DNA from 4 places in the Neorhizobium petrolearium genome. Region 2 is predicted to be linked to each of the others. Evidence: predicted binding sites of a transcription regulator. Region 2 holds the regulator's gene; each other region holds the start of a gene.
What was found. Region 2 encodes PhoB, which activates phosphate uptake and scavenging genes when phosphate is short. Its sites were predicted from a motif close to TGTCATNNANCTGTCAT; they were not measured.
Positions count from the first base shown of each region.

Region 1: ugpB (sn-glycerol-3-phosphate ABC transporter substrate-binding protein UgpB) is a predicted target of PhoB. The motif match lies at 1,911-1,927, and genes of this name have one in related genera.
Region 3: phnF (phosphonate metabolism transcriptional regulator PhnF) is a predicted target of PhoB. The motif match lies at 4,761-4,777, and genes of this name have one in related genera.
Region 4: QEO92_RS21610 (DUF2794 domain-containing protein) is a predicted target of PhoB. The motif match lies at 4,094-4,110, and genes of this name have one in related genera.

Region 1 covers NZ_CP123000.1:5,522,406-5,528,133, reverse strand. Annotated here, with positions in the region: gene ugpA (sn-glycerol-3-phosphate ABC transporter permease UgpA) at 1-428, opposite strand, end outside; gene ugpB (sn-glycerol-3-phosphate ABC transporter substrate-binding protein UgpB) at 527-1,849, opposite strand; gene QEO92_RS26685 (YraN family protein) at 1,961-2,359, opposite strand; gene rsmI (16S rRNA (cytidine(1402)-2'-O)-methyltransferase) at 2,352-3,260, opposite strand; gene dnaN (DNA polymerase III subunit beta) at 3,523-4,641, shown strand; gene pmtA (phospholipid N-methyltransferase PmtA) at 4,762-5,355, shown strand; gene QEO92_RS26665 (histidine phosphatase family protein) at 5,352-5,728, shown strand, end outside.
Region 2 covers NZ_CP123000.1:1,364,027-1,369,754, forward strand. Annotated here, with positions in the region: gene pstB (phosphate ABC transporter ATP-binding protein PstB) at 1-613, shown strand, start outside; gene phoU (phosphate signaling complex protein PhoU) at 656-1,369, shown strand; gene phoB (phosphate regulon transcriptional regulator PhoB) at 1,412-2,098, shown strand; gene QEO92_RS06960 (winged helix-turn-helix domain-containing protein) at 2,112-2,801, shown strand; gene arsK (arsenite efflux MFS transporter ArsK) at 2,887-4,122, opposite strand; gene QEO92_RS06970 (FAD-dependent oxidoreductase) at 4,119-5,537, opposite strand; gene QEO92_RS06975 (ArsR/SmtB family transcription factor) at 5,591-5,728, opposite strand, start outside.
Region 3 covers NZ_CP123000.1:608,406-614,133, forward strand. Annotated here, with positions in the region: gene QEO92_RS03085 (hypothetical protein) at 60-326, opposite strand; gene QEO92_RS03090 (DUF1499 domain-containing protein) at 523-1,416, shown strand; gene QEO92_RS03095 (MBL fold metallo-hydrolase) at 1,413-2,324, opposite strand; tRNA gene QEO92_RS03100 (tRNA-Gln) at 2,519-2,593, shown strand; gene QEO92_RS03105 (hypothetical protein) at 3,252-3,809, shown strand; gene phnF (phosphonate metabolism transcriptional regulator PhnF) at 3,922-4,671, opposite strand; gene QEO92_RS03115 (extracellular solute-binding protein) at 4,902-5,728, shown strand, end outside.
Region 4 covers NZ_CP123000.1:4,443,450-4,449,177, forward strand. Annotated here, with positions in the region: gene QEO92_RS21595 (ABC transporter permease) at 1-2,045, shown strand, start outside; gene QEO92_RS21600 (Bax inhibitor-1/YccA family protein) at 2,279-3,016, shown strand; gene QEO92_RS21605 (GNAT family N-acetyltransferase) at 3,125-3,682, shown strand; gene QEO92_RS21610 (DUF2794 domain-containing protein) at 3,684-4,073, opposite strand; gene QEO92_RS21615 (DUF1223 domain-containing protein) at 4,371-5,120, opposite strand; gene QEO92_RS21620 (sulfite exporter TauE/SafE family protein) at 5,332-5,728, opposite strand, start outside.

The DNA.
Region 1 (5,728 bases), 1.4 Mb from region 2:
CTCGCAAGCAGATAAGGCAGGATGCCTATGGTCGGATTGAACATGAACCACCACAGGACGCCCGCAACGACGGGAGCCACCGCATAGGGCCAGAGGAGCAGGGTGGTGTAGACCCGCCCGGAACGCAGCAACCGGTTGACGGCGACGGCGAAGAGCAAGGCGAGGCTCATGGACAGCAAGGTGACAGACACTGCGAAGATCGCCGTCCGACCGAGTGAATTCAGGTATTCAGGGTCCTCAAAAAGCTGAAGGTAGTTGTCGAACCAGATAAATGTGGTGCGGAAACCAAAGGGATCCTCGCGTTCGAATGACGATTTCACTGCCTGCCCGGCCGGCCAGAGGAAGAAAACCGTGGTCACAGCCAACTGCGGCACAAGCAGCAGATAAGGCAGCAGTTTATTCTGGAAGATCGTACGCTTGGTCTGCATGAGGAAAATATCCGGATCCCGCTCGTTGCGTCAGCGCCTGAAAATCTCCAATCAGGAAAGGGCCGGACGTAGCCGGCCCTTTCCCATTGAATGAGAGATCAGTTATTTGCAGCTTCGAAGTCGCGCAGGATCTTGTTACCGCGAACAACGGCATTATCGAGAGCTTCCTTGGCCGTCTTCTTGCCGGCCAGAAGCGCTTCGAATTCGCTGTCGATAACATCACGCACCTGGGTCAGATTACCGAACCGGATGCCCTTCGAATTTGCTGTCGGCGTGCCGCGGGTGATCTGCTTGATCGCCACGTCGGAACCCGGATTCTTTGCATAGTACCCCTGCTGCTGGCCGAGCTCGTAGGCAGCATTGGTAATCGGAAGATAGCCGGAGAACTGGTGCCAGTCCGCCTGGACTTCCGCTTTGGAAAGGTAGGTGAAGAACTTGGCAACGCCCTTGTAGACATTCGGGTCCTTCTGGCCATTGAGCACCCAGAGCGTGGCGCCACCGATGATCGAGTTCTTCGGTTCGGCAATCGCGTCGTCATAATAGGGAAGCGGCGCAAAACCGACCTCGAAACCCTTGGCATTCAGCATGACGCCGGCGCGAGAAGCGGAAGAATTCATGTAGATCGCGCATTCCTGGGCATAGAATTTCGGCGGAGCATCGTTGCCGCCGACCGGGCCACCGTATTGGAAGAGACCTTCATCCGCCCATTTCTTCAGGTTCTCCCAGTGACGGGCCTGCAGGTCGCCGTTGAAGGTGAACTCGGTCTTCAGGCCGCCGAAGCCGTTTTCCAGCGTGCCATAAGGCTTATCGTGAATTGCCGAAAGATTTTCGAGCTGGACCCAGGAAATCCAACCGGAGGTGAAACCACATTTCGCCGCACCGGACGAAACGATCTTCTTGGAGAATTCTTCGACTTCCTTCCAGGTCTTCGGGGCGACTTCTGGATCAAGGCCCGCCTTTTTGAAGACATCCTTGTTGTAGTACATGATCGGAGTCGAGGAGTTGAACGGCATCGACAGGATGTTGCCTTCCGTGTCGGAATAATAACCCGTCACGGGCGTGAGGAAGCCTTTCGGATCCCAGGGCTCCTTGTTGTCGGTCATCAGCTTATAGACGGGGTAGACGGCGCCCTTGGCTGCCATCATCGTGCCGGTGCCGACTTCGAAGACCTGCACGATTGCTGGCTGCTGACCGGCGCGGAAGGCGGCGATGGCTGCTGTCAAGGTTTCAGGATAGGTACCTTTGAAGACGGGAGTCACATGATACTCGGTCTGGCTCTCGTTGAACTTCTTGGCGATCCCCTCAAGCTTCTGTCCCAGTTCCGCGCCCATGGCGTGCCACCAGGTGATCTCCGTCGCCGCAAGCGACGACGACGCGGACAGTGCAACCGCAACAGCGGCCATCGAAAGTTTCTTCAACATGAAAAAAGTCCTCCACCTTGATTGGTGCCGGCCCCGAATAGGGTCCTCCCATGACACCAACTTTACAGTTTTATGTCAGTTTTTTAACAGAACAAGGATCAAGGCCATTTATTAGAACGCATCCGGATAATGCCGTGGCAAACGACCCCGCCGAATGGCGACAATGTCGTAACGCTGAGACAGGCGCGCCGCGTCCTTCCGCTTCGCCAGCCATAGATCGCTGGCCGCCCGGATCCGCTTCTGGGCGACATAGCCGACCGCATCGATGGCCTCCTGCTCGCCGGCCCGCGCCTTCACCTCGACAAAGGCGACCAAATCACCCTTGCGGACGATGAGATCGATCTCGCCGAGCCTCGTGCGATGGCGGATCGAAAGGACCCGGTAGCCCTTGGCCATGAGGTAGAATGCGGCCAGATATTCCGAGACATGCCCCCATCGCTGGGCTTTCTGCCGTTCAGCTTTCAGGCGCACTGCCCTGCGGCGTTTCAGGCCGGCGCCGTCCTCAGCCACCGTTCTCGCCCTTCAGTACCAGAAGCCGCTGGTAGAGGTCCTTGCGGGGAAGGCCTACGAGGCGGGCCGCCTCGGCCGCCGCCCTTCCGGTCGGCATCGTGGCGGCAAGCTCGCGCAGCAGCATGTCGACCTCTACGGCCCCCGGCGCTTCCTCGGCTTCCGGCGGCGCCAGGAGCAGCACGATTTCGCCCTTTACCACGCGATCGTCATGATAGTAGGCGGCGAGTTCCTCCAGCGTGCCGCGGCGGAACTCCTCGAAGGTCTTCGTGAGTTCCCGGCACACGCAGGCACGCCGGTCTCCACCCAGCACGTCGGCGGCCGCAGCAAGCGTCGCGCCGATGCGGTGCGGCGATTCAAAGAAGATCAGCGTCGCCGGCACTTTCGAAAGCTCCGCCAGCCGGTCTCGCCGGCCCTTGTCCTTGACCGGCAGGAAGCCGGCGAACAGGAAAGCATCGGACGGCATGCCGGAGCCGACAAGTGCGGCGAGCGGCGCGGACGCGCCGGGGATCGGCACCACCTTGCGGCCTGCCTCGATCGCCATCTGCGCCAGCCGGTAGCCGGGATCGGAGACGAGCGGCGTCCCGGCATCGGAGACGAGCGCCACGGATTTTCCCTCCTCCAGGGCGGCAAGCAGTTTCGGCCCCGCCTCATCGGCGTTGTGCTCATGATAGGCGAAAGGCCTGTTGACGATGCCATAACGATCGAGCAGTACGCGGGTGACACGGGTATCCTCGCAGGCGAGAACATCGACGCCGGCCAATGTTTCCAGAGCCCGCAGCGTCATATCGCCGAGATTGCCGATCGGGGTCGCGACCAGATAGAGCGCCGGCTCCAGAGGCCGGGCGGGCACGAACGTATTGGCGACGCGATAGCCGCGCTGGTTTTTCAGGTCATCGGTCACAGGGCATCAGGCAAGGTTCGTGGACATGGAGGTTCTTTATGATGAAGCCGACCCGCTTCGGCAAGTAAAGGCGAGCCAAGTTTTCTGTGTGCAGGGCAGGCGGCAAGGTGGAAATGCCGCAATGACATCTCGTTAACCTCTTGCTTTTCGCCGCCGATCTCTGCCATTTTGCCCGTCCACATCATCAGGCTGGCACTCAGCCGGCAGAATATCAGGAGGTCCGGCGCAAGCCGGATCGCCACGGTCGAAAGCGATAGCGTCCATGCGTATTACTCTTGAGCGGTCCAACCTCTTAAAGTCGCTGAACCACGTGCATCGTGTGGTCGAGCGGCGGAACACGATCCCGATCCTTTCCAACGTGCTGATGCGCGCTTCCGGCAATAGCCTGGATCTTAAGGCGACCGATCTCGATCTGGAAATCACCGAAGCCGTGCCGGCCATGGTCGAGAATGCCGGTGCGACGACGGTTCCCGCGCATCTGCTTTACGAAATCGTCCGCAAGCTGCCCGACGGCTCCGAAGTGCTGCTTGCCACCACACCAGACGGCGGCTCGATGACCGTGCAGTCCGGCCGGTCGAAATTCTCGCTGCAGTGCCTGCCGGAATCAGATTTTCCGGATCTGACCGCCGGCAGTTTCACGCATACCTTCAAACTGAAGGCGAGCGATCTGAAGATGCTGATCGATCGCACGCAGTTCGCGATCTCCACCGAGGAGACCCGCTATTATCTGAACGGCATCTTCTTCCACACGATCGAAGCCGGCGGTGACCTGAAGCTTCGCGCCGTCGCCACCGACGGGCACCGCCTCGCCCGCGCCGATGTCCAGGCACCGTCCGGCTCCGAAGGCATGCCGGGCATCATCATTCCGCGCAAGACGGTCGGCGAACTGCAGAAGCTGGTCGAGGACCCGGAAACAATCGTCACCGTTGAACTGTCGGATGCCAAGATCCGCCTGACGATCGGTACGATCGTGATGACTTCGAAACTGATCGACGGCACTTTCCCGGATTATCAGCGCGTCATTCCGACCGGCAACGATAAGGAAATGCGCGTCGATTGCGAGAGCTTCACCAAGGCCGTAGACCGCGTCTCGACCATTTCCTCTGAACGAGGCCGGGCGGTCAAACTGTCGCTCACGGACGGCCAGCTCCTCTTGACTGTCAACAACCCGGATTCCGGCAGTGCTACGGAAGAAGTCGCCGTCGGCTACGACAGCGACCCGATGGAGATCGGCTTCAACGCCAAGTACCTGCTCGACATCACGGCGCAGCTTTCCGGCGAAGATGCAATCTTCATGCTGGCGGATGCGGGGTCGCCAACGCTGGTGCGCGACACGGCGGGGGATGACGCACTCTATGTGCTGATGCCGATGCGCGTCTGATCATTCGGGCGGCTGGAAAACTCCAGCCGCCTTTTTCTTGGTTTTTGCCCGCTGCGACATTTTCTCTTGCTTTTGCGGCATGCGGGTCCACATAGGGGCCGAAAGGGAGAGGACATATCCATGGAATTGCGCCTGAAGGAACGGCTTGGCCGCAAGTTCGACGAGGAAATCCGGTTCTTCAAGGGCTGGATAGATGGCCCGAAAAGGGTCGGCGCGATCTGCCCCACCTCTTCCATCACCGCCGGGCGTATGGCAAGCATCGTCGATACGACATCCTGCCTGCCGGTCCTCGAACTCGGGCCTGGCACCGGCATCATCACCAAGGCGATCCTGAAGCGTGGCATTGCGCCGGAGAATCTCGTTTCGATCGAATATTCGACCGATTTCTACCAGCATCTGGTTCGCACGTTTTCGGGCGTGAACTTCATCAACGGCGACGCCTTCGATCTCGAACGCACGCTCGGCGCCTGGAAGGACAAAACCTTCGACAGCGTTGTCTCTGCGATCCCGCTCCTGAGCTTCCCCATGGAGCGCCGTATCGCGCTTCTGGAAGATCTTCTCGGCCGCATTCCCGCCGGCCGGCCGGTCATGCAGATCACCTACGGTCCCGTCTCACCGATCATCGCGAACCCGGATCGCTACCGGATCAGACATTACGATTTCGTGGTCCGCAACATTCCGCCGGCCCAGCTCTGGACCTATAGCCGTCCATGACATTCGGCCTCTACATCACCCACCCGCAGATCAGGATCGATCCGGATGTGCCTGTGCCGCAATGGGGATTGTCGGAGGTGGGCCGGGCGCGTGCCGAACAGGCCTCACGTTCCGGATGGGCAAGGAAACTCGGGCGGATCATCTCCAGCGATGAAACGAAGGCGATCGAAACGGCCGAAATTCTCGCTACGGCTTCCGGTATCGCAGTCGAAACCGCGCATGACACGCATGAGAACGACCGTTCGGCGACCGGTTTCCTGCCGCCATCAGAATTCGAGAAGGCGGCCGACTGGTTTTTCGCCCACCCGGATCAGAGCTTCAAGGGCTGGGAACGCGCCGTCGACGCGCAGGCTCGCATCGTCTCCGCCGTCAA
Region 2 (5,728 bases):
CATCAACCGGATGAATGACACGATCGCCAACTGCCGTGTCGAGGGCAACATATCGATCGACTCGGAGAACATTTACGATCCCAAGGTGGACCCGGTTCAGCTGCGCGCCAAGGTCGGCATGGTGTTCCAGAAGCCGAACCCTTTCCCGAAGTCGATCTACGAGAACGTCGCCTATGGCCCGCGCATTCATGGTCTGGCGCGAAAGAAGTCGGAGCTGGACGATATCGTGTCTTCGGCCCTGCAGAAGGCAGGACTGTGGGGCGAGGTGAAGGATCGTCTCGACAGCCCAGGTACGGGCCTTTCCGGCGGTCAGCAGCAGCGCCTGTGCATTGCGCGCGCCGTTGCCGTCAGCCCGGAAGTGATCCTGATGGACGAACCCTGTTCGGCGCTCGATCCGATCGCCACCGCCAAGGTCGAGGAGCTGATCCACGAACTGCGCGAAAACTTCACGATCGTCATCGTGACGCACTCGATGCAGCAGGCGGCCCGCGTATCGCAACGCACTGCCATGTTCCATCTCGGAAACCTGGTTGAGGAGAACGATACCGACAAGATGTTCACCAATCCGGATGACCAGCGTACGCAGGACTACATCATGGGCCGCTTCGGCTGATCGCCGGTTGCGGGCCCTTTCTGACAATCTGAGGATAAGACCATGTCTTCGACACATATCCTGTCTGCCTATGACGACGAACTGAAATATCTGAGCCGCCGGATTTCGGAGATGGGCGGGCTTGCGGAGCAGATGTGCGCGGATGCAGTGCGGGCACTGGTCAATTCCGATGCCGCCCTTGCCCAGAAGGTGATCTCCGACGACGTGATCCTCGACCATGCCGAGCGCGATATCGGCGACAAGGCGATCGTGACGATCGCCCGCCGCCAGCCGGTTGCGGGCGACCTGCGCGACATCGTCGGATCGCTGCGCATCGCCTCCGATCTGGAGCGGGTCGGCGACCTCGGCAAGAACACTGCCAAGCGGGTGATCGCGGTGCAGGGCACCGGTGTGCCGCGCAAGCTCGCGCGCGGCATCGAGCACCTGTCGGACCTGGCGCTGACGCAGCTGAAGGAAGTGCTGGACGTCTATTCTAGCCGTTCGGCCGAGAAGGCGGAGGCGATCCGCATCCGCGACGAGGAAATCGACGCGATGTACACGTCCCTGTTCCGCGAGCTTTTGACCTACATGATGGAAGATCCGCGCAACATCACCACCTGCACGCATCTTCTGTTCTGTGCCAAGAACATCGAGCGTATCGGCGACCACGCCACCAACATCGCCGAGACGATCTACTACATGACGACCGGCGCCCAGCCGGAAGGCGAGCGTCCGAAGGACGATACGTCGAACACGCTCGGCGCGATCACGGAATAATGGCGCCGAATGACGATGGAATGGTGACGGAGCTAAGACGGAATGCAGCCGAAGATCGCGGTCGTGGAGGATGAGGAGGCGCTGAGCGTGCTTCTTCGCTACAACCTTGAAGCGGAAGGTTATGAGGTGGAGACGATTCTGCGCGGGGATGAAGCCGAGATCAGGCTTCAGGAACGCACGCCGGATCTTCTGATCCTCGACTGGATGTTGCCCGGTGTTTCCGGCATCGAACTCTGCCGGCGGCTGAGGATGCGGCCGGAGACGGAGCGACTGCCGATCATCATGCTGACGGCGCGCGGCGAGGAGAGCGAACGGGTCCGCGGGCTTGCGACCGGCGCCGATGACTATGTCGTAAAGCCGTTCTCGACGCCGGAACTGATGGCGCGAGTGAAGGCGATGCTGCGGCGCGCGCGTCCGGAAGTGCTGTCGAGCGTCCTGCGCTGCGGCGACATCGAGCTGGACCGGGAGACGCACAGGGTGCATCGCAAGAGCCGCGAAGTGCGGCTCGGCCCGACGGAGTTCCGGCTTCTGGAATTCCTGATGGCCGCGCCCGGCCGGGTCTTCTCGCGCTCGCAGCTTCTCGACGGGGTGTGGGGCCACGACATCTATGTGGACGAGCGCACCGTCGACGTGCATGTCGGACGCCTCAGGAAGGCGCTCAACTTCTCCAACATGCAGGATGTCATCCGCACCGTCCGCGGCGCCGGATACTCGATGGAAGGACACTAGGGAGAGCACCGCGATGGGAGCGCGAGTTGTCGTGGTGATCGATGGCGATGAAACGCTGCGCGAAGTGCTGCGGTTCTCCCTTGTCGATGAAGGTTTCGACGTGACGCTGCTTTCGGCGGGCTCCGAGCTGATGGAGCGGTTGGTTTCGAGCCTTCCCGATGTACTGGTGCTGAGTTCGTCCCTTCCGGGGCTGAATGGCATCGAGATCTGCCGAAGACTTCGTACCGAACCAGCAACGATGCGGGTGCCCGTGGTCCTGCTTGTTCCGGCGGAAAGCGAGAGCGACAGGCTGACGGGTCTCGCTGCCGGCGCGGATGACTGCCTCGTAGAGCCATTCCCCTCCGTCGAGCTTGCCATAAGGGTGAAGAACCTTCTTCGCCGCATGCATCCGAATCTTCTGAGCCATATGATCAGGGTCGGAGACCTGACCCTCGACCGCGAAGCACACAGGGTCCACAGGCAGAAGAAGGAAGTCAGGCTCGGCCCCACCGAGTTCCGGCTTCTCGAGTTCCTGATGCGGTATCCGGGACGGGTCTATTCGCGGACGGAGCTGAAAAGGTCGCTCTGGGGTGATGGTGCAACCGTGGACGAGCGCGCCGTCGACGTGCACATCGGTCGCCTCCGGAAGGGCATCAGCCTGGGCAAGGCTGACCAGGTGATCCGGACCGTCCGCGGAGCGGGCTACGCCCTCGGCGACGTCTGAATTTTCTCGCGATCGTTGGAAGGCCTATGCTGCTTTTCTTTAGGGCTTCGCCGAGGGGCCTGCATCTCCTGTTTGTCGTGTCTTGTCAGGCCTGCGAACCACCGAAAGGTCCAGCTGCTGGTCTTGTTGCTCTGTAGCGGGCGAAGGCGATCGCTCCGAACAGGCCGACGGCCGCCGCGCCTCCCAGAATGCTGATCGATACTGCCTGGCCGACCCCCCAAGTTCCCAGCATGACAGCGAACGCAAAGGGGGCAAGTGCTGAGGAAAACTGGCGTGCGGCGGTCACCCAGCCGAGCCGTGCGCCATAACCGTGCCTTCCGAAAAGCTCCAGTGGAAGCGTTCCCCCGACGATGCTTGCGAGCCCCGATCCCAGACCGAACAGGATCGCGAATGCGATGAGACCGGGGAGCCACGGACTTGTCGCCATCAGGACGATAAGGGCGACGGCGAGCAATCCCGCGGAGATCACGGCGAGCACCGTCTGTGACAAGCGCCCTCCGAAGATCATGTTCAGGAGGCGGCTGGCGACCTGCGAGGGACCGAAGAGGGTGGAGACCATGAGGCCTGCCGTGCCAAGCCCAAGTGCTGTCAGCAGCGGAACCATGTGGACCAGCACGGAGGCCAGCACGAATCCTTCCAGGGCAAAGCCCGCAAGCATCAGAATAAAGACGCCACTGAACGCGGGGCCGGCTTCAGGCTGAACGGCCATCGCTCCGGATTGATTTACTGATGCCCGTGGTTCGGGCACGTCGCGGGGCAGTCTCCCGACCCACCAATGGATCGGAAGGCACACGGCGATATTCAGGATCGCGAAGACGAGGTAGATCTCACGCCAGCCGAGATAGTCATGCAGTGTTGCCGTGAGCGGCCAGAAGAGCGTTGATGCGAATCCCGCGATCAGCGTCAGATGGGTTATGCTGCGCTGTGGCTTGCTGCCTCCAACCTGCACGATCGCTGCAAATGCCGTGCTGTAGAGAACGAAGCTGGAGGCGATCTCCATTGCGACGAGTGAAATACCGAACGTCGTCGCATTCGGCGATGCGGCCGCGCAGCCAAGCGAGATGGCGGCAGCAAGCGAACCGGGGACCATGAGCCGGCCGGCTCCGAACCGGTCCGCCCAGTTTCCCGCTCTCGGTGCGAACAGTCCGCCAACCAGCAGCGCCACCGATAGCAGCCCGAAAAGCCTGTCTTGTTGGATGGAGAAGTCTCGTGCCATGTCCGGCGCGAGGATGCTGAAGGAATAATAAAGGGTACCGTAGCCGATGATCTGTGTTGCGCCGAGCGCCCAGATCAGGCGCGCGGGAGCTTTCCGCTCGGTCATTCTGCAGGTTCCACATCGTTCCGTTCCACCGCAGTGGATGTACCACAGCCACAACCAGCTTTGCCATCAGTCTTGGCCTTCATGTCGGCGATGCAGCACGCGTCGACTTCAGAAAGAGCAGGACCACCGCAGCAGCCACCGGACGCTGCCTCTGCGAGCACTGGATTGGTTACGCTGCAGACACCGGTTTCCGGGAGAACGAGATGCACCTCGCGGGCGGCGTTGCTGTCGCCTGCGAGTTCCGCCACGACCGAGCGGACCTGCTCGTACCCCGTTGCCATGAGAAATGTCGGCGCGCGCCCATAGGATTTCGAACCGACGATGAAGAAGCCGGGTTCCGGCTGTGTCAACTCGACCACGCCATGCGGCGGCACCGTTCCGCAGGAATGCAGGTTCGGATCGATCATGGGTGCGAGACGGTGGGGGGCTTCCACGGCCGGATCGAGATCGAGCCGGAGTTCCTTCAGGATGTCGAGATCGGGACGGAAGCCCGTGGCCACCACGATGCGGTCGACGGCAAGCCGCTCATGCCGGCCGTCGTGCAAAGCCTCCACGTCGAGGCGGCCGCCATTCTCGCGGACGGACTGGACTGCGAAGGGGGCCAGCAGCTTCACGCGGCCGCTGTCGATCGCCTCCTTCGCCGCCAGCCCGAGATCGCCGCGAGCCGGAAGCTGATCGTTCAATCCGCCGCCGAGAAGACGGTCGATTCCATTGCGGCGCAGCGCCCATGATATGGCCGTGGTCGGCGCGGTCTTCTGGACTTCGAGCAACGCCAGCACCACGTTGATGGCGGAATGGCCACTGCCGACGACGAGGATCGATGCAGCGGCATAGTCCGGCTTGCCGACGCCGGATACGTCCGGAATCCCATAGGCGATCCTGCCGCCCGCTTTGCTTTCTCCGATAACCGGAAGGCCGTCCACGCCCATCGGGCTTGGGCGTCTCCATGTCCCGGACGCATCGAGGACGGCGCTGGCGAGGACAGCCTTCTCTTCACCAGAGGCATCGACATAGCGGATCACGAAAGGCGAAGCGCCGCGTCCCCGGCTGGTGACTTTGTCGAGGTTCTCGCGCGTCACGGCGGTCACGGTCGAACCGTAGGCGACATGTGGGGCGATTTCCGCGAGCCGGGCGAGGGGATCGAGATACCGTTCGACGATCTCCGCCCCGGTCGGCAGTTCTTCGGGATCCGGGGCAATCCAGCCCGACCGGTGAAGCAGTTCGGCGGCCGAGTTCTCGATGACATAGCGCCAGGGCGAGAAGACACGCACGTGCCCCCAGGCCCGCAGCGACGTTCCCGCCGACGGCCCGCTTTCCAGGACCAGTGGACGGAGGCCGCGCTTCATAAGCTGCGCTGCCGCGGCGAGACCCACGGGACCCGCACCTATAACTGCTATGGGTAGCTTCGAAGGCATTTACCTGTCTCCTTCCGTATTTCTAGTTAATTCGAAATATGTGGGCAAAAAAATCAGGCCACCGCGGCCGCCTCCACGTCCTCGCATCGGCCGTCCGCACAGCACTCATCGGCCAGATAGCCGATCAGCGCCGACATTGCCTTGTAGTTTGCCCGGCAGATCAGCGTCGTTCCGTTTCGCTCCTGCGTCAC
Region 3 (5,728 bases), 760 kb from region 2:
CCCGCCGGTCTCGGTGACTCCGCCGCGATGCCGGCGAAAGCCGGATGCGTGGCGCCCGGCTACTTCCGCTCGACGATCACCCGGCGTTCGACCACCATCGGGCTCCACATCATCGAACTGCTGCGGATCTGGAAGGCGCGCGACTCGGCGCGGCGGTCGAGTTCCAGGTCGAGCATGCAGCGCGCCATCGCCTCGGTGCCGCGACGGAAGCCGTAGCCGGCGCAGGTGCTCTCGTCGGCCGCGCGGCGTTCCTCGGGCGTCATGGTCTGGCAGGCTGCAAGCGGAGCGGCAAGCGCAGCAAGCACAACGAGGCGGTAAAGACGCATGGCAGGAACTCCCTTTCAGTGGCCGGGTGCGAATCTGAGGATTCCATTCCCGGCCGAGCTGTTTTACACATGAAAGCATGACGCCCGGAAGTGGAAACCGGTTCCGGGATAACGACATGCGCAGAGACAAGATCCGAGACGCACAACGTGTATATGAGTACCCGCTGTGCTTTTGCCATGGAGCCTGCCCGATCCGATGACCGTCCGTTTCGTCCGGCCCGTTTCCCATTCGGCCTATGCCGCCCGCAGGCTCGGCCTTTCGGCGCTCATGCTCTTCGTCATCGCGGTGCTGGCGCATCGCCTCGGCCCGCTGACGACGCCGGATTTCCTGTCGCTGACCTTCCTTTCGGCGGCGATCGCCGCGGTGTCGGTACCGTTCTCGCTGATCGGCCTCGCCCGTCTCTGGCAGGTGGGCGCGGAAGGCGGCGTCGCGGCCGGCAAGGGGCTCTTCTACGCGGCCATTCCGCTTGGGGTCGTGGCAACCGGCGCTTTCTATTATTACACCTTGCCGGCCCTCCATGACATCTCAACCGACCTTGCCGATCCGCCGCCCTGGGTTGTCGAGGCGCATGCGAGGCAGCAATGGCTGCCGCGGCCCGATGCCGTCACGCCGGCCGACCGCCGCGCCCAGTTCGTCGCCTATCCCGGCCTGACCGGCCGGCGCTACGAGGGAGCGCTCGACCGCGTCTACGAGGGCGTGCAGAAGGCGGTGCTTTCCGCCCGCATCTCGATCACCAGGAAGGAAGGCGTCGAACTGGTCGAGCCCGATATCGCCGAACGCCCGGCGCCGGAGGACGAGCAGGCACCCGTGCCGGACGTGGCGCCGGTTCCCCTGCAGCGGCCGGAGCCACTGCTTTCTCCGGTCTTCGGCAATGCCGGCGACGTCCTGCTGCAGGGCGAGACCCGCACGCTGGTTCTGGGGCTTCGCTTCGATCTGGTCATCCGCCTGCGGGAAGATGCCGAAACCACCTCGGTCGATATCCGCGTCGCGTCCCGCTACGGCCCGCACGATCTTGGCATGGGCGAGGCCATCGCCGAGGATTTCCTCGACCGGCTCGATACGGAACTTCTGGGCATTGCCGGAAACTAAGCCGGCCGATATGCGCCTGAAAGCGACGGCGGGCCCTCGGTCGCCACCCGGCCTTTCTCGATGAGGTCTTCCAGATGCGCGAGCACGGAGAGTGCCGCGGCGCCGTGCAGCCGCGGATCGGTGCTGGCATAGATCACCTTCACCATGTCGGGTATCAGCCGGTCGCCCGCCCGGATGCGCTCCAGGACGGCGCGTTCGCGCATGCGGCGATGGGTTCGCAGGCCGCGCAGGAACGAGGCGGGTTCCTTCACGGGTCCGCCGTGGCCGGGAAGGAATATGCGGTCGTCCCGCTCCAGGAGCTTTTCGATCGAGGCCATGAAATCCGCCATGGAACCGTCAGGCGGCGCCACGATCGTCGTCGCCCAGGCCATCACGTGGTCGGCGGAGAAGAGCACGCCCGTGCCCTGGAGCGCGAAGGCCGCGTGATTGGCCGTGTGGCCGGGCGTGTGGACGGCGGCAAGCGCCCAGCCGTCTCCTTCGATGGTCTCGCCGTCCGCAACCGCGATATCCGGCACGAAGCCGGTATCCGAGCTTTCCGCGAACGGGTTCACCTCGCCCGCATGCAGCGGCCTTGCGGCGCGGTGCGGCCCTTCCGCGACGGTGAGCGCGCCGGTCGCATCCTTGAGCCGCCGGGCAAGCGGCGAATGGTCGCGATGGGTGTGGCTGACGAAGATATGGGTGACCTCGCGGCCCCTGAGTGCGGCCATCAAGGCATCGAAATGCGCGTTGTTCTCCGGCCCCGGATCGATGACCGCGACCGAGGAACGACCGACGATATAGGTATTGGTGCCGTGGAAGGTGAACGGCGAGGGGTTGTTGACGGTGAGCCGCTGCACACCGTCGGCCACGGGCACGGCCATGCCGTAGGCTGGCGAAAATTCCATGTCGAAAGTGAGGTCCTCTGCCATGCCGGCCCCGGCGCTTGCCTGATTTTCCGATCTGTTCCGAAACGCTCTAGCACCGCTTCTGCTGCGGCGCATTCAAAAACAGCCATCGGAAAATCGGAAAAATCGCAAAGTTAGGCGTTGAGGGGGCGAGAAAGCTTTGCTACAGCAGGCCCGCTTGTCCGGGCGGTTTTTTTACCGATATATCGCCCGCGCGTTGGGGCGTAGCCAAGCGGTAAGGCAGCGGTTTTTGGTACCGCCATCCCCTGGTTCGAATCCAGGCGCCCCAGCCACATAATATTTTATAAATAAACTCAATTATTTAGTGAACATTGGAAAGTGCTGACCGTAACAGTGTTCCGGTGATAAATCCGCATCATCGCGGCAACTTGCCTATCAAAACAGAGTTCCCTTCCTTGTTCCCGCACGCGCACCTGAGCTTGTGGCGAAGGTTCATGAGGTAATGATTCCCCCATTCCCGCTCTATCGCCCGCTTGTCCAGCCATGACACGCGGCCACATTTCCCGCACTTTGCGCCTAACACTTCCCATTCTTTGAGGCTCTTCAGGGTCTCATATTGCCGGCCGTCGTGCGCCCGATAGTCGGCGGGGCTGAGGGGCGCGATTAGGTCTATGCCGCGACTGTGCTTCACCCTATGCCTCGCGCTGGAACTTCGGTTTCCGGCCGCGCCCTATCAGGGCTGAAGCTGTTTCAAGCTGATCATGGAGGAATGCGGCGTCGGCTATGACGGTGCGGAGAGCGGCCAGAGCATCCCCGCCGTGAGCATCAAGAATGCCTGCGCAAAGTCTTCTTCGGCTGGCTTGGGTCGGACTGGCGGGCATGACTGACACTCTTAAGAACTGGAATATGTTCCTATTTTGTTCTCGCCTCCGAAAGAGTCAATCCTATGGGATAAAGGCCAAGCTGGCTTGATTGAGGTCGGTAGCTCGCGTGATCATCAAAAGCGCAAGGGAGATGATTCGAAGAAAAAGCACGCGCGACGGAGGTGTAAAAATGTATCCTTTGCTTGATCACGATGATTTTGCGAAGAGCCGGAAGGCTCTCATGGCGACAGCTGCTTTTTTACTTTTGATAAATCATCTCCAGATTGTGGGAGATAGCGTGACCGTTTCCGGCCTGACGCTCAGGGTTGATCGCTCCGCAGTGATCGGATTTGGAAGCCTGTTCTTAGCTTATTTTAGCTACGTCTTTATTGTTCGCGCCTTGGAGCAATACTTTTCCACGCGAGTTGCCGAAGTTCACCAAGACCTTTTACAACTTATGGAGGAAGTTAAGCAATTTTATGGGGAAAGGGCTTTAATCGGAAAGGAAGAAGAGTTTAGAGGCCGCGCCAGCGCCAGAATGTCCGACATTAACCGTATATCGCGCTTCATTCGAATTTCAGTCATGCTTGGGCTTGAGGTCGCTCCACCTATCTTGTTCGCAGTTTATACAGTTTACGCTGTTGGGGCAGGTGCGGCGATTTCCTCTTTCCTCCGCTTGGTTTGAGGGGGGCCTATGCACGCAGCCGCCAAACCAAGCCGAACGCCAGCACGGTCACAACGGTAATGATGATTTTGCAAACACCTTCCCGCCCCCAATCGCAGCCTGACGGCTACACTCACTTCCCCGCAAGCGCGTCGAGGAGCTGGCTGGTATTGTCGATCGAGAACTGCACCCGTTCGCCGGGCCACACCGTTTCCGAATAGGCGATCGGCGTTCCCTTCATGTCGACATCCACTTTTTTCAGCGCGATGATCGGCTGGGATATGTCCTGGCAAAGCTGGCGCGCCTCGTCGGGCGTCGGCAGCCGTACCAGGATGTCGGTCCGCAGGCGGATGTAGTCGGGAACGCCGTATTCCGCGAGGATCACGCTGACGCTCCGCCCGCTGCGCCTCGCCTTGTCGAAGCCCGGAAAGCGGCGGACGGGATAATAGGCGTCGGAGAGGTTGATCGGCTCCTCATCGGCAAAGCCGCGCCGGACGATGTGATAGACCGGCTCGCCGCGCGGCAGCCGGAGCGCTTCGGCAACGGTGGCCGAAGCGGCGATCTCCTCCTCGCGCACGGCCTGGCCGAAGGGTTCGCGCCCCTGGTCGAGCAGGTTCTGGGAAAAGCGGGTTCGCTCGGAAAGGCGGTATTCCAGGCGCCCGTCCCGCACGAAGGTCCCCCGGCCCTGTTCGACCTGCACCAGCCCGCGGCTCTGGAGGCTGGACATGGCGCGCCGGATCGTGTGGCGCCCGACGCCGAAACGCTCCATGAGCTCGGCCTCCTTCGGAAGCTGGGTCTGGGGCGAAAGCCGGCCGGCCAATATGTCCTCGGCGATGTCCTCCTCGACCTGCTGCCACTGCCCGTGCGGGGATTTCTTCTCCATGTCCTGCCTGTCCGATTCGGCTCGTGTCATTCGAATGTTCGATACCTTCGGGATGACCGGGTTGCAACCACGGCCGCCGGTCACTCTTCTGTCATCCGCCCGTCAGGAGCGGGCGATAAAATCGAAAATATCGGCCACGCAAGCGGCGGAACTTCACACAGGTGTCACCGATCGACGCTACCGAGATATTCGGATGTTTCGGATTACATTCGAATGATATGGAGCGAAAAATGGTCGAGATGAGTCGCCGGAAATTCATGGCCGCGGTTGCGGCATCGGCTGGTGCAGGCATGGTGGCGGCGTCGCCCGCGCGTTCCGCCGACGCAGCCATCGAAGTGTCGAGCCCCTGGGGTTCCGACAAGCCTTTCCAGAAAGTGGTCGACGCCTTCAATGCGAAGAAGCTCGGCGTCACCGTGACCAATCGTTTTGACGGCGATTACGAGGCGGCGATCGCCAAGGCGGTGGCAAGCACGGCGGCCGGCCGTCCGCCCGCGATGATGATCACCGGCTGGAAATTCGGCTATTTCGCCAAGCGCACGCTCGGCGCCCGCGACCTGCGGGAGATCGACGCCGGCAGGGCGGCGGCGATCCTCGCCAATTTCCGCCCGTCGGTCCTGCCGCTGGTGACCATCGACGGCGCGCTGATCGGCCTGCCCTGGGCCATGTCGACGCCGATCACCTTCATCAACGGCAAGCTGTGGGAAGAGGCGGGCCTCGATCCTGCCCTGCCGGAAAATCCGGACACCGCATGGCTTTACGACAACGCCCGCAAGCTCGACGCGAAGCTTAAGGACAAGCACCCGACCTACCGTTCGGCGCTGGCGCTTTCCAACAACGAATGGACGAGCCAGTCCTTCATCCAGAATGCCGGCGGCTACATCATCGATCCGGAAGGCAAGCTGGCCTTGAACAGCCCGGAAGCCGTGGCGGGCATGATGGAATATTGCGCGCCGGCGCATGAGGGCCTCTGGCTTCCCGTCAGCGCCAAGGATCAGGACGCCGCCTTCGAATCCGGCGCGCTCGCCATCTGCACCACGAGTTCGACGCGCGCGGCGAC
Region 4 (5,728 bases), 2.5 Mb from region 2:
GCAATACCAGGCTGACCTTGCGCGGCACCATCACCGCTGAGCCCGATGCTCTTTCCGACGGCTTCGGTTTTGCGCCGCGCCTGCTCGTCAGCCGCGATGCGCTCGTTGCGTCTGGCCTGATCACCACCGGCAGCCTTGTCGAACATGCCTATAAGGTGCGGCTCGACGATCCATCCACGCGTTCGACGCTTCAGGCTCGTGCCAACCAGGAGTTCCCAAGCGCTGGCTGGTCGATACGTGTAAGCGATCGTGCGGCGCCGTCGCTGACCGAGAATGTCGACCGTTTCTCGCAATTCCTGACGCTCGTCGGCCTGACCGCCCTGATCGTCGGAGGCGTGGGTGTGGCCAATGCCGTGCGGGCCTTCCTCGATGCGAAGCGCACGACGATCGCGACGTTCAAGTGCCTGGGCGCACCGGCTCCGGTTGTCACGCTGATCTATCTCATCCAGATCCTGGCTCTTGCCGGGATCGGCATCGTCATCGGGCTTGTCATCGGTGCAGTTGCGCCTTTTGTTGCGCTGCAATTCCTGGAAGGCGTTCTGCCCGTACCGAAGGAGACGACCTTCTATCCGTCGGCGCTGGCGCTCGCCGCTCTCTTCGGCCTTCTGATCACCTTCGCCTTCGCGATACTGCCGCTTGGTCATGCGCGTGAAGTGCCCGCAACAGCGCTCTTCCGCGAACAGACATTCGACAACACACGCCTGCCCTCCTGGCCCTATATTATCGCCGCGGGTCTGGCGCTGGCTGCCCTCGCCGCGCTTTCGATCGCCTCGGCCGAGGATAGGTTCATCGCCTCGGTCTTCCTGGCCGCGGTGGCAGGCGCTTTCATTCTGCTTCGTCTCGTCGCCGTCCTCATTGCCACCCTCGCGAGAAGAAGCCCGCGCGTGAACTCGCCGGCCCTGAGGCTTGCGATCGGCAATATCCATCGGCCCGGCGCTCTCACGCCCTCCGTCGTCCTGTCGCTGGGTCTCGGTCTTGCCCTCCTCGTGACGCTGGCGCTGATCGACGGCAACATGCGCCGGCAGCTCACAGGCCAGATCGCCCGGCAGGCGCCGAACTTCTTCTTCGTCGATATTCAGGGGGCCGAACGGGATGGTTTCCTGAATATCCTGAAACAGCAGATGCCTGAAGGAGAAGTGACCCAGGTGCCGATGCTGCGCGGCCGCATTCTTGCCTTCAACGGTCAGGACGTGACGCAGATGAATGTGCCGCCCGCCGGGCGCTGGGTGCTGCGCGGTGACCGCGGCATCACCTACGAGGAAAAGCTGCCCGATAATTCGACGTTGACGGCAGGCGAGTGGTGGCCGGCCGATTACTCCGGCGAGCCGCTCGTCTCCTTCTCGGCGGAAGAAGCCGGCGAACTCGGCCTGAAGCTCGGCGACACCGTCACTGTCAATGTACTCGGCCGCAACATCACGGCTCGCATCGCCAATTTACGCCAGGTGGAATGGGAATCGCTCTCCATCAACTTCGTGATGGTCTTCTCGCCCAATACCTTCCGTGGCGCTCCGCATGCCTGGCTCGCCACGCTGACCGATCCCTCCGCCACGGCTCAGCAGGAGGCCTCTATCCTCCGGGCCGTGACCAATGCCTATCCGACCATCACCAGCGTCAGGGTGAAGGACGCGATCGACATTGTCGACCGGCTCGTCGGTCAGCTGGCGACGGCGATCCGCGCCGCAGCGGCTGTCGCGCTCATCGCCTCGGTCCTGGTTCTGTCCGGCGCCCTCGCCGCGGGCAACCGGGCCCGCACCCATGATGCCGTCATCCTCAAGACCCTCGGCGGCACCCGTAACATGCTGATGCGCGCCTTCAGCTACGAATACATGATCCTGGGCGCCGCGACCGCCGTCTTCGCCCTTTTCGCCGGCGGCATCTCTGCCTGGTTCGTCGTGAGCCGCATCATGAAGATACCGTCGGCCTTCCTGCCCGATGTCGCAGTCGTCACGCTCGTTGTCTCACTGGTCCTGACGGTCGGAATCGGGCTTGCAGGCACCTGGCGCATCCTCGGCCAAAAGGCCGCGCCGGTCCTTCGGGAGCTCTGATTCAAGCATCGGTAGCATTTTCCGTTAACTCTCGGATCAAATTACTGTCAAAGCGTCCCATAGGTTGCTAAATCGCCGCTTTGGTTTGCGTTTTCGCTTCTCACGCCTCTTGTATGTAAATCGATCTCACATCATATTGACAGCAGGCTTGCTGGAGCTCCGCAGCGGCGCCTGGGTCTGTTGAAAAAGGGGGCCCGACACCGTGAATAATTCCGGAGCTTAAAGAGGAAACAATGGCTGACTTCAACAACTACCAGAACCGAATGGCGCAGACCCGCGCCCAATCCGGTGCCATGATCGACGAAGGCCTTCGCGCCTACATGCTCAGGGTTTATAACCTGATGGCTCTCGGTCTGGCGATCACCGGTGTAGCTGCCTATGGCACCTACGCTCTGGCGGTTTCCAATCCGGCCTTCGCCCAGCTTCTCTATGCTTCTCCGCTCAAGTGGGTGGTCATGCTGGCTCCGCTGGCGATGGTCTTCTTCCTGAGCTTCCGCGTCCATAAGATGAGCGTCCCGGCTGCGCAGATGACCTTCTGGATCTATGCCGCGCTGATGGGCCTGTCGCTGTCCTCGATCTTCCTAGTCTTCACCGGCCAGAGCATCGTCCAGACCTTCTTCGTCACCGCGGCCTCGTTCGGCGCCCTGTCGCTCTACGGCTACACGACCAAGAAGAGTTTGTCCGGCTTCGGCTCGTTCCTGATCATGGGCCTCTTCGGTCTGATCATCGCCTCGATCGTCAACATCTTCCTGCAGTCATCTGCGATGGGCTTTGCCATCTCGGTGATCGGCGTCCTGATCTTCGCAGGTCTTACCGCCTACGATACGCAGAAGATCAAGGAAATGTACTACGACGGCGACGAGGTCGCAGTCATGGGCCGCAAGGCGATCATGGGCGCCCTGACGCTCTACCTCGACTTCATCAACCTCTTCATGTTCATGCTGCAGTTCCTCGGCAATCGCGAAGAATAACGGCGTGGAACAAGAACTGAAAAAGCGGCCCGGCGGGCCGCTTTTTTATTGCCCGCTCGCGCGCCTCGGCATAGGTTCGATCGTCACCTTCCACAAACCCGCCCGCCAATGACCTTCCGCCTCCGCGACGCTACAGAAGCCGATCTTCCCGCCATCACCGAAATCTATCGCGACAGCGTGCTGAACGGCATCGCGAGTTACGAGATCATCCCGCCCGACCAGGCCGAGATGACGAGCCGTTACGAGGCGATCAGGGCCAGGGCCTATCCCTATATCGCCGCCGAAGATGAGGAAGGCACGCTTCTCGGCTATGCCTACGCTTCGGCCTTCCGGACCCGCCCCGCCTATCGCTGGCTGGTGGAGGATTCGATCTACCTCGCTCCGGCAGCCCGTGGCCGGGGCGTGGGAAAGGCGCTTCTGCGAGAACTGCTCGCCCGTTGCACCGCTCTCGGCTTCCGGCAGATGGTGGCCGTCATCGGTGGCGCGAGCCCGGCTTCCGTAGCACTGCATCAAAGCCTCGGCTTCGAACTGACCGGCACGCTCAAGGGCACCGGCTTCAAGCACGGCAGATGGCTGGACACGGTAATGATGCAGATTGCACTGGGCGAAGGTACCACGACCAGCCCCGACCCGGCTGTTTATCCCGGGACGCTCTTCACCGAATAGATCAGTCGATGAGCTTCAGCATCTTGTCGAAGACCCTGAGGACCTGCGGCAGTTCGTGGCCGCGCTTCAGGGTCATACCGTGCGTATTGAGCACACAGTAGGCGCCCTGCTTGTTGGCCAGTTTGGGATTCTTCTCGATCCGGAAGAGCGGCGTCTCGCCCGACCGTTTAAAGATGGAAAAGACCGCCCGATCCTTGAGGTGGTCGATCGCGTAATCCTTCCACTCCCCTTCTCCGACCATGCGGCCGTAGATTTTTAAGATCGCGTCAAGCTCGCGCCGATGAAACGTCACCGGAACGGGATCGCGGCTCTGCCGGTATTCGCTGAGATTGACGACGACGGGTGCATCCTGGGATCTTTCTCCCCCGGGCAATTCCGGCTGATCGGTCATCAAGGCTCCCAAATCACTAGATGTCGGAGATGTGACAGTGTGCCCGAGAGCCTTAAAAAATCAACCCCGGGCCGAAGCCAGCCTCATGCGCGTTCATACGTTTTTATTCTTGCCCCATTTCGAACAAAACAGTGCCCGATTTCGAAGCGAGATTGCTCCGCGTTGGTTGGCGCGATTTCAGCGCCATATGGCCCGGTCTGGTGCATTGACCCTTACCCCCAGCCCCCCAATGTTCCTGGACCGGGCCGCCGACACCTTATTCCGAAAAGCACAATGAGCCGACGAACCGCTTCGCGGTCAGTATTTCTTGCGGCCGGCCATCAGGATCGTTGCGCCGAGGATTGCCGCCGGCTCACCACCCGGACCGGACGTCTGTAACAGGATTGCGCAGCCGTCTTTCTTGGACTTGCCCATCAGCTTGCCCGGCAGCGTGAGTTTCATGCTCTGGCCGTTCCACGTCCCGACCGACTGCACGTCATAGACGCTGTGCCAGTAGTCCATGGTCTTGCCGCTGTTCTCGCCCTTTGTGATTTCCACCTGCTGACGTTTTGTGAAATAGGCGACGACGACATCGGCCTGCCCCTTGCCTCCGCCGATCTCGATCTCGATCTCGTCGCCGCGCATGGCAGCCGTGACCGGTACGATGAGCCCTTTGTCCGTCTCGCGGAGTTCCTTCACCTTGCCGTTTATGATGGAGAGATCCTTGCCCTTGACGTGATCCCGACCGTTGATGACCGCCTGCGGCGTATAAACGCCGCTGCGGCCGAATGTCTTGGCATAGCCGTATTGCCGCTCGGTGTTTTCCTTCGAGCTCAACGTGTCGGTCCAGCCGAGATAGTTCCAATAGTCCACGTGATAGGAGAGCGCGATGATATCGCCCTGCGCCACCAGCTCACCTAAAGTGGCGTCCGCCGGAGGGCACGAGGAACAACCTTGAGACGTGAAAAGTTCGACCACGCCCTTCGGCGCCCTTACCTCCCCCGCCGGAGCGACGCCCGCATAAAGCAGGCCCGCAAGCACGATAATGGAGCGGAGACGGAACAGCATGGGTGGCAGACCTTTTTATCAGGGCAACTGTTATCCACGATTGCCCCTGGTGATCAAGAACAATCGAATGGCCTGGAGGATCGGATGGCGGAAGGTAACCGTCCCGCCCCCTCAAGAGAAAGTCACGAAGGGGTGAGGACCGGATAATTGATCGGCTTTGTCAGCGGCGATTGTGGGCATGCCACACCTTCCTCCAGAGGTCCCGGCAAAGTCAGATCAGTTTCAGCAGCCCTTGGGTGAAATAGACGGCTCCGATGCCGGTGACGATCCAGCGCGTCCAGGCGCGGAAATTCTGATCCGTCATTCTCTGCAGGATGTCGTTGCCAGCGCGCGTGCCGAGGATGGCGATTGGCGCGGCGATCAGGATCGAGATCCAGTCGGTCGGCGGCAGTGCGGTTGCCGCGTTCCAGTAGAACGCCACCTTTGTTGCATGCGAGGCGACCTGCACCGCGGCTTTGGTGGCGATTACCTTGCGCCGGTCCATCATCGTTCGGATGAAGAAGATGTCGATCGTCGGACCGGAAACGCCAACGCCCACGGTCAATGCTCCGGCGATCAACCCGCAGATGAGGGCGTGGTGAGGCTTGGACGCATCGAGTTGCAGCTTC